3 regions of the Brucella sp. NBRC 12953 genome follow, and region 3 is predicted to be linked to each of the others. Evidence: riboswitches for the same ligand, from Rfam matches in the RefSeq annotation. Region 3 holds a riboswitch; each other region holds the start of a gene.

Region 1 (3,275 bases), on a different contig from region 3:
TATGAGCAATTCGGCTTTAATGAAACTGCGCCACGATCCCTTGGAATGGCTTATCGCGTGAAGTCAGGGGCGTAATCGTCACTTTGCCGACCAGGGGCGCGGTCCGACAACAACATGATTGTTTGATCCTTTTCAATCGTTTATGCCTCACTTATTCGGAGGATCTTATGAAATCTTTATTCACGTTTGCATTTGTATCGGTTTTGGTTCTCACATCCAGCTCGGCCTATGCTTTGGATGCTCAGAAAGATTGCTCCACATTGAAGCAGGTCATCAAAGAATCGAAGATAAACTTCAAGAATGTTGCAGCTGATGCGGCTCCCCAGGATGTGGATGTTTATCCATCAAAGCTCACATTAACCGGCAGCAATTCTTGCCGTGTTGTTCTGCGCACGAGCGTATCTTCGGTCAGCTGGTTGTGCGTTGTTGAAGATACGACCGTGAAAGCGGTTGCAGCTTTCGTTTCGAAATGCGTGGGCAAGCCTGAAACCCCTGATGCGGCTTATCAGAGGTCTGGCGCTAAAATCTTCCGTTTAAAGCCGCAGGTTCCCGCCGAGATCATTGTTTCGGAACTGGATCGCGGGAATATTGCCCTGCAAGTCAAAGCGCTGCAGAAGAAATAGCATCGGCGGGCCGTGCGAACAGGCGCTCAGGTCTATCGTGTTCAAAGTTGCATTGATGCTTGCCGCGACGTCGCAAGGAATCCGTCGACAAAATCGATGGTTTCGTCACCGCTTCTTAGGCCGAGATGAATGCTTTTCTGAATTCCTGTCTTGCCGATCCTGACGGGGTGAACGCCGAGTGTCTTTGCTTCTTGGCGCACCAGCCAGTTTGGAATGGCGCTGACGCCGCGGCCTGCCGCAACAAGTTGCAGCATCATTTCCGTTGTCTCGACATTTCGATGGTGCCGTGGGCGGCAATTGGCAGGCACCAGAAATTGCGTAAAGACATCAAGCCTTTCTGGTGGCACGGGATAAGTGAATAGGGTTTCCTCCAGCAAATTGGCAGGCTCTGCATTGTCCAGAAGCGATAAAGGATGACCGTCAGGAACGGCAAGCACGAGCTCGTAGTCGAACACTGGCACATAACGGATGCCGGAGGTCTCAATCGGATCTGGCGTAATCAGAATGTCGATTTCGTATCCCGTCAATGCTGCAACGCCGCCGGATGCAAATGATGTCGTTAGCTCCAGATCAACATCCGGCCATTCCACCAGGAAAGGCTTTGTTACACCCATCAGCCATTGATGGCAGGGATGACATTCCATCCCAATCCTGAGGGAGCCTCGCTGCCCGTAGCGATAATCTGATAAGACATCCTCCGCCCGTTCGATCTGCGGCAGAATGCGGTGTGCAAGTGTCACAATATAGCGTCCAGCCTCGGTGAGACGAAGATTGCGGCCATCCTTCTCCCACATGGCTACGCCATAGCGTTCTTCTAGCTTACGGATGGTGTGACTAAGCGCCGACTGTGTCACATTCAGCTTTTCCGCCGCCGCCGTCAGGCTCCCCATGCGATCAACTTCGCGCAGGATTGACAGATGTTGTCTGTCCAGCATGATTATTTCCGCCTTCACTCATCTGTACTTGTCACCAGTACAGCCATCAAATTTCAGCTGGGCGGTGAAATGGCGCAGAAACGACGGCACGGAATACCGGTCGCGAAAGCGGCACTCCGGGACACCCCGCCCGTGAACGTTATCTGACGTGGCAGGTCTCCTGGCTCACGGGTAATCGCTCTCGTCCGTCTTCCCGGGGTAGACCCAGTGACAAAATTGGACGTTTGCTAACCGCTTACAGTTGCGGGGGCAGCTTCGGCGTTTGACCGAATTCCCTCTTAGCTACGGATTTAAATCCGCAGAACCACGACAGTGAACCAATGTCCTATGCCAACTGTCCGGTCAAGCCTTTCGGCCATGGCTCATAACAATTGCGTCACGCATTCATATTCGGGTGCGGTGTTCTGTCAAAGTCGGCCTAATCCGCCAACTTATGAACCTGGCTCATGCTTGTATGAAATGAAATCAATTTTAATCGTTCAACGCCTTCGGCATAAGAGGTTTAACGCTCTTATCCGAAGTCCGTATCAATACAGACTTTGCAGAAGGCCTGAGCAGAAATAGAAACTAAAGAAAGCAAAGACATCAAAGTGAATTTAAATCATAGATTGGGATGTCATGTCGCGATGAATAGAGATTTTACATTCAACATTAAGAGTATTTGCTTTGATGAGGATTACCATCCCTCAGAAAATACTCGTATCACGACCAATTTTGCTAATTTGGCGAGAGGTGACAATCGCCAAGAGAACCTGCGCAATGCACTCAGGATGATTGACAATCGTTTCAACGCTCTGGCGCATTGGGATAACCCGGAAGGCAATCGGTATTCGGTCGAACTGGAAATCATTTCGGTTGAAATGAATATTGGTGCTGAAAGCAAGAACGATGCTTTCCCGGTGATTGAAATACTGAAAACCAATATCATGGATCGCAAGACCGGCGAGCGCATTGAGGGCATTGTCGGGAATAACTTCTCGTCCTACGTGCGAGATTACGACTTCAGCGTATTATTGCCAGAGCATAATAAGAATCGGCTTGAATTCAGCACGCCTGATAACTTCGGAGAATTGCATGGAAACCTCTTTAAATGTTTCCTGAATTCAAATGCTTATAAAGAGAGCTTCAGTAAGCCGCCTGTAATATGTCTGAGTGCTTCAAGCAGCAAGACCTATCGTCGAACTGAAAATCAGCACCCCGTATTAGGGGTTGAATATGAGCAGAACGAGTTCTCTTCGACTGATAAGTATTTCAAAAAAATGGGATTGGAGGTTCGATTTTTCATGCCTCCGAATAGCGTTGCGCCTTTGGCCTTCTATTTTATCGGCGATTTGCTTGCCGATTATACCAATCTTGAGCTGATCGGAACCATCAGTACGATGGAGACTTTCCAGAAGATCTATCGGCCCGAGATTTACAACGCCAACTCTGCGGCGGGTGCCTGCTATCAACCGGATTTGAAGCATCAGGACTATTCGCTCACACGCATTGTCTACGACCGCGAAGAGCGTAGCCGGTTGGCTATCGAACAGGGCAAGTTTGCGGACGAGCACTTCATCAAACCATACAAGACCATTCTTGAGGAATGGTTTGCCAATAGCGTTCATTGACGAACCAAAAAACAAGGTTGCCTAGAATGAAACCATTGTTGCCCACCTCAACGGCTGGCAGCTTGCCAAAACCAATCTGGCTTGCACAACCCGAGAAACTTTGGTCG
Region 2 (3,275 bases), on a different contig from region 3:
TTATCCAGAATTTGCGATAGCCAAATCCGCGCGCCGTTGCTGCAAACAGCAGACCCGTTGCGATGGAAAAGCCCATGGTTTTCATGGTCAGCATCTGGATAACCAGACCGCCAACAATCCACGCCATAGGTGAAATTTCCTGATGTTCACGTTCGGGAAACTCGCCCTTCAATGCGCTGATTACGGTCCAGATAGACAGGATGAATAGCCCAGCTGCAATGATATAGGGGACGGTTTTAGGCCCAACGGGCGAGTAAGACAGCACATTGTTGCCATAGGCCGTTGACCAGGCAATTGCGATAGCAATTGCAGCAAGGATTAGGGCTATGACAAGAGCTGCGTAGTCTGGCGCCGTTCCAGCGGAACGGCGCTCTCCATGCTGTTCAGATCCTGTCATTTGACGAGGCCGATTTCCTTGAGGATGGTTTCAGTGGAAGCCACATCTTTCTTGAGTTGCTCTTTAAAAGCATCGCCTGCAAGATAGGTATCGGCCCAGCCCTTGTCGGCCAGTGCCTTCTGCCAGGATTCAGACTTCACCATCTTTTCGATATCTGCATTGACGGCCGCTTCCTGTTCGGCGGTGATGCCCGGAGCGGCGCCGACCATGCGCCAGTTCTGGATCGAAACGTCGACGCCACCTTCCTTGAAGGTCGGAGCGTCGATGCCTTCAACGCGTTCATCGCTGGAAATACCGATAATGCGAAGCGTACCAGCCTTGATCTGTGGGTCAAATTCGCCATAGCCGGAAATGCCGACTGTTACCTGATTGCCAAGAATTGCAGCGAGCGCTTCGCCACCACCGGAAAAGGCAATGTAGTTGACTTTGGTCGGATCAACGCCTGCAGCCTTGGCAAAAAGACCAGCTGTGATGTGGTCCGTACCACCTGCCGAGCCGCCGCCCCAGGAAACGGAGCCCGGATCAGCCTTGAGCTTGGCAACAAGATCGCCGAGGTTCTGAATGTCGGACGATGCCGGAACGACGATGGCTTCGTATTCGCCGGTGAGGCGGGCGATTGGTGTAATCGCGTCGAGATTGACGGGCGAATTGTTGGTCAGGATCGCACCGACCATGACATAGCCGCCAACGATGAGCTGGCTCGGGTCGCCCTTGTTCTGGTTGACGAACTGCGCCAGGCCAATCGTGCCACCTGCGCCCGGAACGTTAATGACCTGAACGCTGCCGGAAATCTTTTCATCCTGAAGCACGTTCTGCATGGTGCGTGCTGTCTGGTCCCAGCCACCGCCCGGTGCTGCTGGCGCCAATACCTTGTAATCTTCAGCCGAAGCTGCACCCGCCATTGCAAGCGCTGCCACCGACGAAATGGCCAGAATCCATTTACGCATAAATCCTCCCTGAATGCACTTTGCGTGCATTTTGCTGCTGTCTTTGCGACAGCCCTCCTCAAAAACCCCTGCTTCCCAAGCAGAGACTCCTGATCTGGAGACTACAGGAGAGAATTACAATATACCAGCAAGCAGCATCGCTTGTTTTTACTTGCAATATCGTATTAGCAAAAAGTCTTATATAGCGATTTTATAGGGCTGAATAAGCGACCCGGCTCGCTTGACGCTTATATCGGTGCGATGTAATACAGTTACGACGGTTCCCCGACCGAGAGTGAAGGGGATTAATAGGGAACACGGTGAGGACGACCCAAAAGGGACCGAGACCGTGGCTGCCCCCGCAACTGTAAGCGGATTGCCGTTCATCCTTGTGATGCCTCAAAGCGTCATGTCACTGAGACTGTTCCAAACAGCTCGGGAAGGCAGATGAACAGCGAATATCTGTGAGCCAGGAGACCTGCCGTCTAACGTAGTCCATTGTCACGGGCGGGGATGCCCGGTGCAGGAGAGTTGGTTATGACAGCTTTAAGCGTCGCAGGACGTTGCCTCCCATCGTCATTCATATCCCCGGATATGTCCGTCTTCTTTACGCGCCGGATCGCTTCCGCCGTTTGATGCGGCTTTTTCTCTTATCATTTCGGGGTTTTAAATGAACTTTATCGGCAAGACGTCGTTTCGCGTTGCCTTCTCAGCAGTTGCTATTCTTGCGAGTGGCTTCGCTGCACAAGCTGCTGAAACTCAGTATCCGCTGACGCTGAAAAATTGCGGTCGCGATGTTACGTTCAAACAGGCACCAACCCGCGCTGTGGCCGTTGGTCAGAGCAGTACAGAAATTCTTTACAGCCTCGGTCTTGGCGACAAAGTTGTCGGTACTGCTGTCTGGTTTGGCCCTGTTCTGAAGGGTTTTGAAGAAGTTAATGCAAAGGTCAAGCGCCTTGCGGACAACGACCCAAGCTTTGAAAGTGTGCTAGCGGAAAAGCCTGAAATCGTCACTGCTGATTTTCAGTGGCACGTTGGCCCGATGGGCATTGTCGGTAAGCCTGAACAATTTGAAGAATTGGGCATTCCAACCTACACCTCACCCTCCGATTGTGTAGGCAAGGATAATTCCGGCGGCGGCGATGGCGTCCGCACGGCACCTTTCAAGATGGAAATCGTCTATCAGGAAATCACTGAACTTGCTGAGATCTTCAACGTACAGGATCGCGGTGAAAAGCTCGTTGCGGACTTGAAGGCTCGTGAAGCTGCTGCGCGTGAGAAAATTGGCTCCACAAATGGCAAGCTTTCCGCGATGGTCTGGTTCTCCAGCACGCAGATCGATGCTGATCCCTATGCAGCCGGTAAATTTGGTGCTCCCGCCTATATCCTTTCCGCGCTTGGCATCAAGAATGTGATCGAGAGCGAAGAAGAGTGGCCAACTGTCGGTTGGGAAACAATCGCGAAATCCAACCCGTCGATGATCGTTGCAGCGAAGCTTGATCGCCGTCGTTATCCTGCCGACGACATTGCTGTGAAGCATCAGTTCCTTGAAAGTGATGCTGTTACCAAGCTGATGCCAGCCGTCTCAGGCGGCCATGTCTTCGATATGGATGCGCAGTCGATGAGCACTTCGCTCCGCGTGATCGAAGGTATTGAAACGCTTGCTGCGGATATTGCCGCTTCGGATCTCAACAAGTGATAGCACGCGCAGCCACTTCTGGCATTCATCTGGGCAAGGGCATGAGCGGCAGGTTGCTTTTCGTAGCGCTGGCGCTTGTCCTGCTTCTCGGTGCCTTGTGGCTGGGCGCTGCAATTGGTGAAACTGCGATACCTCTGGACGTGGTGGCGAAAACAATCGCCAACCGCGTCTGGAATGCAGGTTATCCGCTTGAGCCGATAGATGAAGGTATTGTCTGGAGCTATCGTCTCAGTCGTGCGGTGGTTGCCGCATG
Region 3 (3,275 bases):
GGACCTCTTCTTAATTGTTCAATATATTGAACAATGTTCAGGATTTAATAGATCGATACAGGATATAAAGCCCGGCTGTCAAATTATCCCTTCGACCAAGACGAAGGATTTTAATCGATTCAATAGTTGCCTTGACGAGCACGTTCAGCAGGCCATTGATTTCGTTAAACTCTTTGTCGCGCAGGCCACACGGCTTTGTGAACCTAGAGCGCATCCCGAAAAGTGCTAAGCGGTTTTTGGAACAAGATGCGCTCAAAAACAAACGGGTAGTGTATTTCCAATATTTGCTCAGCACATGAACCGAGGGACGCAAATGCTGGAATCAGACCACTCGGATGCGGCTATGCCCAAAATCCTTGTACTGGACGGCCTGACAAGCTGGAATGTAAGCTCGGACCGCGCTTATTCATGCGAGCAAGGGAGGGCTTCATGGAAGTAACGATCATAACAGGTGCATCCGATGGCATCGGCGCTGAAACCGCGCGACAGCTCAGTGCGCGGGATGGTGCGAGGGCAGCGCTGGTTCTGGCTTCGCGCAATGCCGAGAAGTTGCAGGCACTTGCTGCTGAGCTTGAACAATCGGGTAGTCAGGTATTGGTCGTTCCAACCGATGTCACCGATCACAATGCCTGTATTGCGCTTATCGAAAAGACGGCCGCTGCGTTTGGGCGGATCGATACGCTGATTGTGAATGCGGGCATGTCGGCTCATGCCAATTTTGCCGAGATCAAACCGGAAGACTTGCAATGGATGCATGATCTGATGGAGCTTAACTATTGGGGCAGCGTCTGGCCGATCCATGCAGCACTCCCGCATCTGGCCAAATCCAAAGGCCGCATCGTTGCGGTTTCATCTGTTGCCGGGCTGATAGGTGTGCCGGGGCGCACCGCCTATAGTGGCACCAAATTTGCGCTCTCAGGGTTTTGCGAGGCGCTGCGATCGGAGCTTGAGCCGAGCGGTATTTCGGTGACGATCGTTTATCCGGGTGTTGTCAAAACTGACATTCGTAACACAGGTTATAGTGCCAGCGGTGGTGCTCTTGGAATGAGCGGTGTGCGCGAAGACGATATGATGTCTGTTCAGCGGGCCGTCGAGCTGATGCTGGATGGAATCACCAATCGCAAACGCGAAGTGTTGATGACGCGTCAAATGCGTTTGGGGCGCTGGCTGAAACTTCTGGCACCACATATAGTGGATCGCATGGCTTTGAAGGCCATAAAGCCCGAGTTTCGGCCCAAACCGATCAAGCCTGTGGAATAGTCGGCTACATATCCCTGCTATTCACAGGCTGGACGAAACAAAGGCTAGATTTAGTTTTTTTGATCCGTCTATCCATTGACGACTTTTTAACTTCAGATACTATATCTTGTGTTCAAGGTTCTTACGATTCGTGAGGATCAAAAGCGAAGATGGGAATACGGTGCGCGGTATCCATGATGGATGTTGTTAAGCCGTAGCTGCCCCCGCAACTGTAAGCGGCGAGTTCAAATCCAGATGTCACTGGCACAGGCCGGGAAGACGGATGCGAGCGATGAGCCGTGAGCCAGGAGACCTGCCTTGAACGAGAACGTCCACGGGCGGGGTGTCCGGTTGGCGCGCGATAAGTTATGGCATTGTACTGCCATGTCTTTTGGTGCCCCGTATATCCCTCTCATAAGCTTCGGGGTGACAAGCATGTCGAGTAATTCAAGACCAAACAGTTCCGGTCCGCCATTTACGGGCTAGTTTGGAGGATTCGCGCTGTTAAAGCGCGTTGTACCTCTCAGTTTTCGTTGCTTTTCACGCGCATTTCATCATGCGCGAACGCCTTTTTGCGCCTTCATTCGTGTGAGGCGTAGTGGATCAAAACATCTGTCTATACGCATTCTCCAACGCCAAATGCTTCTGCGACAGTGCTGGAAATGCTCCATCCCCAGTGAGGAAAAAATGAACGTTACCGTCTATAGCAAGCCCGCCTGCGTCCAGTGCACCGCAACCACCCGCGCGCTCGACCGTCAGGGCATTGAATATGCTGTCATCGACATTTCCGCCGATGCCGATGCGTATGATCTCGTTCAGGGCCTCGGATATCGTCAGGTGCCGGTAGTTGTTGCTGGTGAATCCCATTGGGCCGGTTTCCGGCCGGATATGATCAGCTCGCTGGCGTAACGCCGGTCTGCTGCCGGAGTTTGTTATGGGCCAGATCGTCTATTTTTCCAGCCGTTCGGAAAACACGCATCGCTTTGTGATGCGTCTGGGGATGCGCTCAAAGCGTATTCCGCTGGAAAGCTATGAAGACAATGCTGGTCTGTTGCGGGTGAACGAGCCTTTTGTACTCGTAACGCCAACCTATGGCGGCGGCGGTGCGAAAGGCGCTGTTCCCAAACCGGTCATCCGTTTTCTCAACGATGCGGATAACCGATCCCTCATTCGCGGTGTTATCGCCGCCGGGAACAGTAATTTCGGTGAAGGCTTTGGCCTTGCAGGTAAAATAATTTCGGAAAAATGTCAGGTTCCCTACCTCTATCGCTTTGAGCTTTTGGGAACGGATGAAGACATTGGCAATGTTAAAGACGGGATGGAACGATTTTGGACACGGCAGACACAACCCTGACCCGTGAGCGCGAGACGGTCGCCGCTTCGGAAAAGCAAGAGTCATCCCCAGCATCGGGGGCTTCATCGGGCGGCAAGCCGCAGAAGCCCACGGAGACATCGCTGGATTATCATGCGCTAAACGCCATGCTGAACCTGTATGACGATGACGGCAAAATTCAGCTGTATCGTGACCGGCAGGCTGCGCAGCAATACTTCCTTCAGCACGTCAATCAGAACACGGTGTTCTTTCACAATCTGCGTGAAAAGCTCGGCTATCTGGTCGATGAAGGCTACTACGAGAGGGAAGTGCTGGATCAGTATTCCTTCAACTTCGTGCGTGATCTTTTCGATCATGCCTATGACAAGAAGTTCCGCTTCCCGACCTTCCTCGGTGCGTTCAAATATTACACCAGCTATACGCTGAAAACCTTCGACGGTAAGCGCTATCTCGAGCGCTACGAAGACCGCGTTTGCATGGTGGCGCTTGCGCTTGCGCGTGGCAATGAACAGCACGCACGCGAAATGGTCGATGAAATCATTGCGGGCCGTTATCAGCCGGCAACGCCGACCTTCCTCAATGCAGGCAAAAAGCAGCGCGGCGAACTGGTCTCGTGCTTCCTGTTGCGCGTTGAAGACAACATGGAATCGATTGGTCGCTCCATCAATTCCGCCCTGCAGCTTTCAAAGCGCGGTGGCGGTGT

What was found. A riboswitch is a leader RNA that binds a small molecule or an ion and turns the genes downstream of it on or off. The one in region 3 is predicted to bind cobalamin.
Region 1: another riboswitch for cobalamin. It lies ahead of ABWV94_RS15200 (LysR substrate-binding domain-containing protein); the one in region 3 lies ahead of nrdH (glutaredoxin-like protein NrdH).
Region 2: another riboswitch for cobalamin. It lies ahead of ABWV94_RS15515 (ABC transporter substrate-binding protein); the one in region 3 lies ahead of nrdH (glutaredoxin-like protein NrdH).

The regions. Positions count from the first base shown of each region.
Region 1 is NZ_BAABSV010000006.1:37,484-40,758, forward strand. Features, by position in the region: gene ABWV94_RS15190 (GNAT family N-acetyltransferase) at 1-75, shown strand, start outside; gene ABWV94_RS15195 (hypothetical protein) at 123-623, shown strand; gene ABWV94_RS15200 (LysR substrate-binding domain-containing protein) at 665-1,558, opposite strand; cobalamin riboswitch at 1,692-1,882, opposite strand; gene ABWV94_RS15205 (DUF1852 domain-containing protein) at 2,185-3,168, shown strand; gene ABWV94_RS15210 (methionine synthase) at 3,195-3,275, shown strand, end outside.
Region 2 is NZ_BAABSV010000006.1:103,335-106,609, forward strand. Features, by position in the region: gene ABWV94_RS15505 (tripartite tricarboxylate transporter TctB family protein) at 1-397, opposite strand, end outside; gene ABWV94_RS15510 (Bug family tripartite tricarboxylate transporter substrate binding protein) at 394-1,344, opposite strand; cobalamin riboswitch at 1,585-1,823, shown strand; gene ABWV94_RS15515 (ABC transporter substrate-binding protein) at 1,994-3,022, shown strand; gene ABWV94_RS15520 (FecCD family ABC transporter permease) at 3,064-3,275, shown strand, end outside.
Region 3 is NZ_BAABSV010000003.1:197,218-200,492, reverse strand. Features, by position in the region: gene ABWV94_RS08445 (SDR family oxidoreductase) at 430-1,260, shown strand; cobalamin riboswitch at 1,359-1,574, shown strand; gene nrdH (glutaredoxin-like protein NrdH) at 1,927-2,148, shown strand; gene nrdI (class Ib ribonucleoside-diphosphate reductase assembly flavoprotein NrdI) at 2,174-2,593, shown strand; gene nrdE (class 1b ribonucleoside-diphosphate reductase subunit alpha) at 2,569-3,275, shown strand, end outside.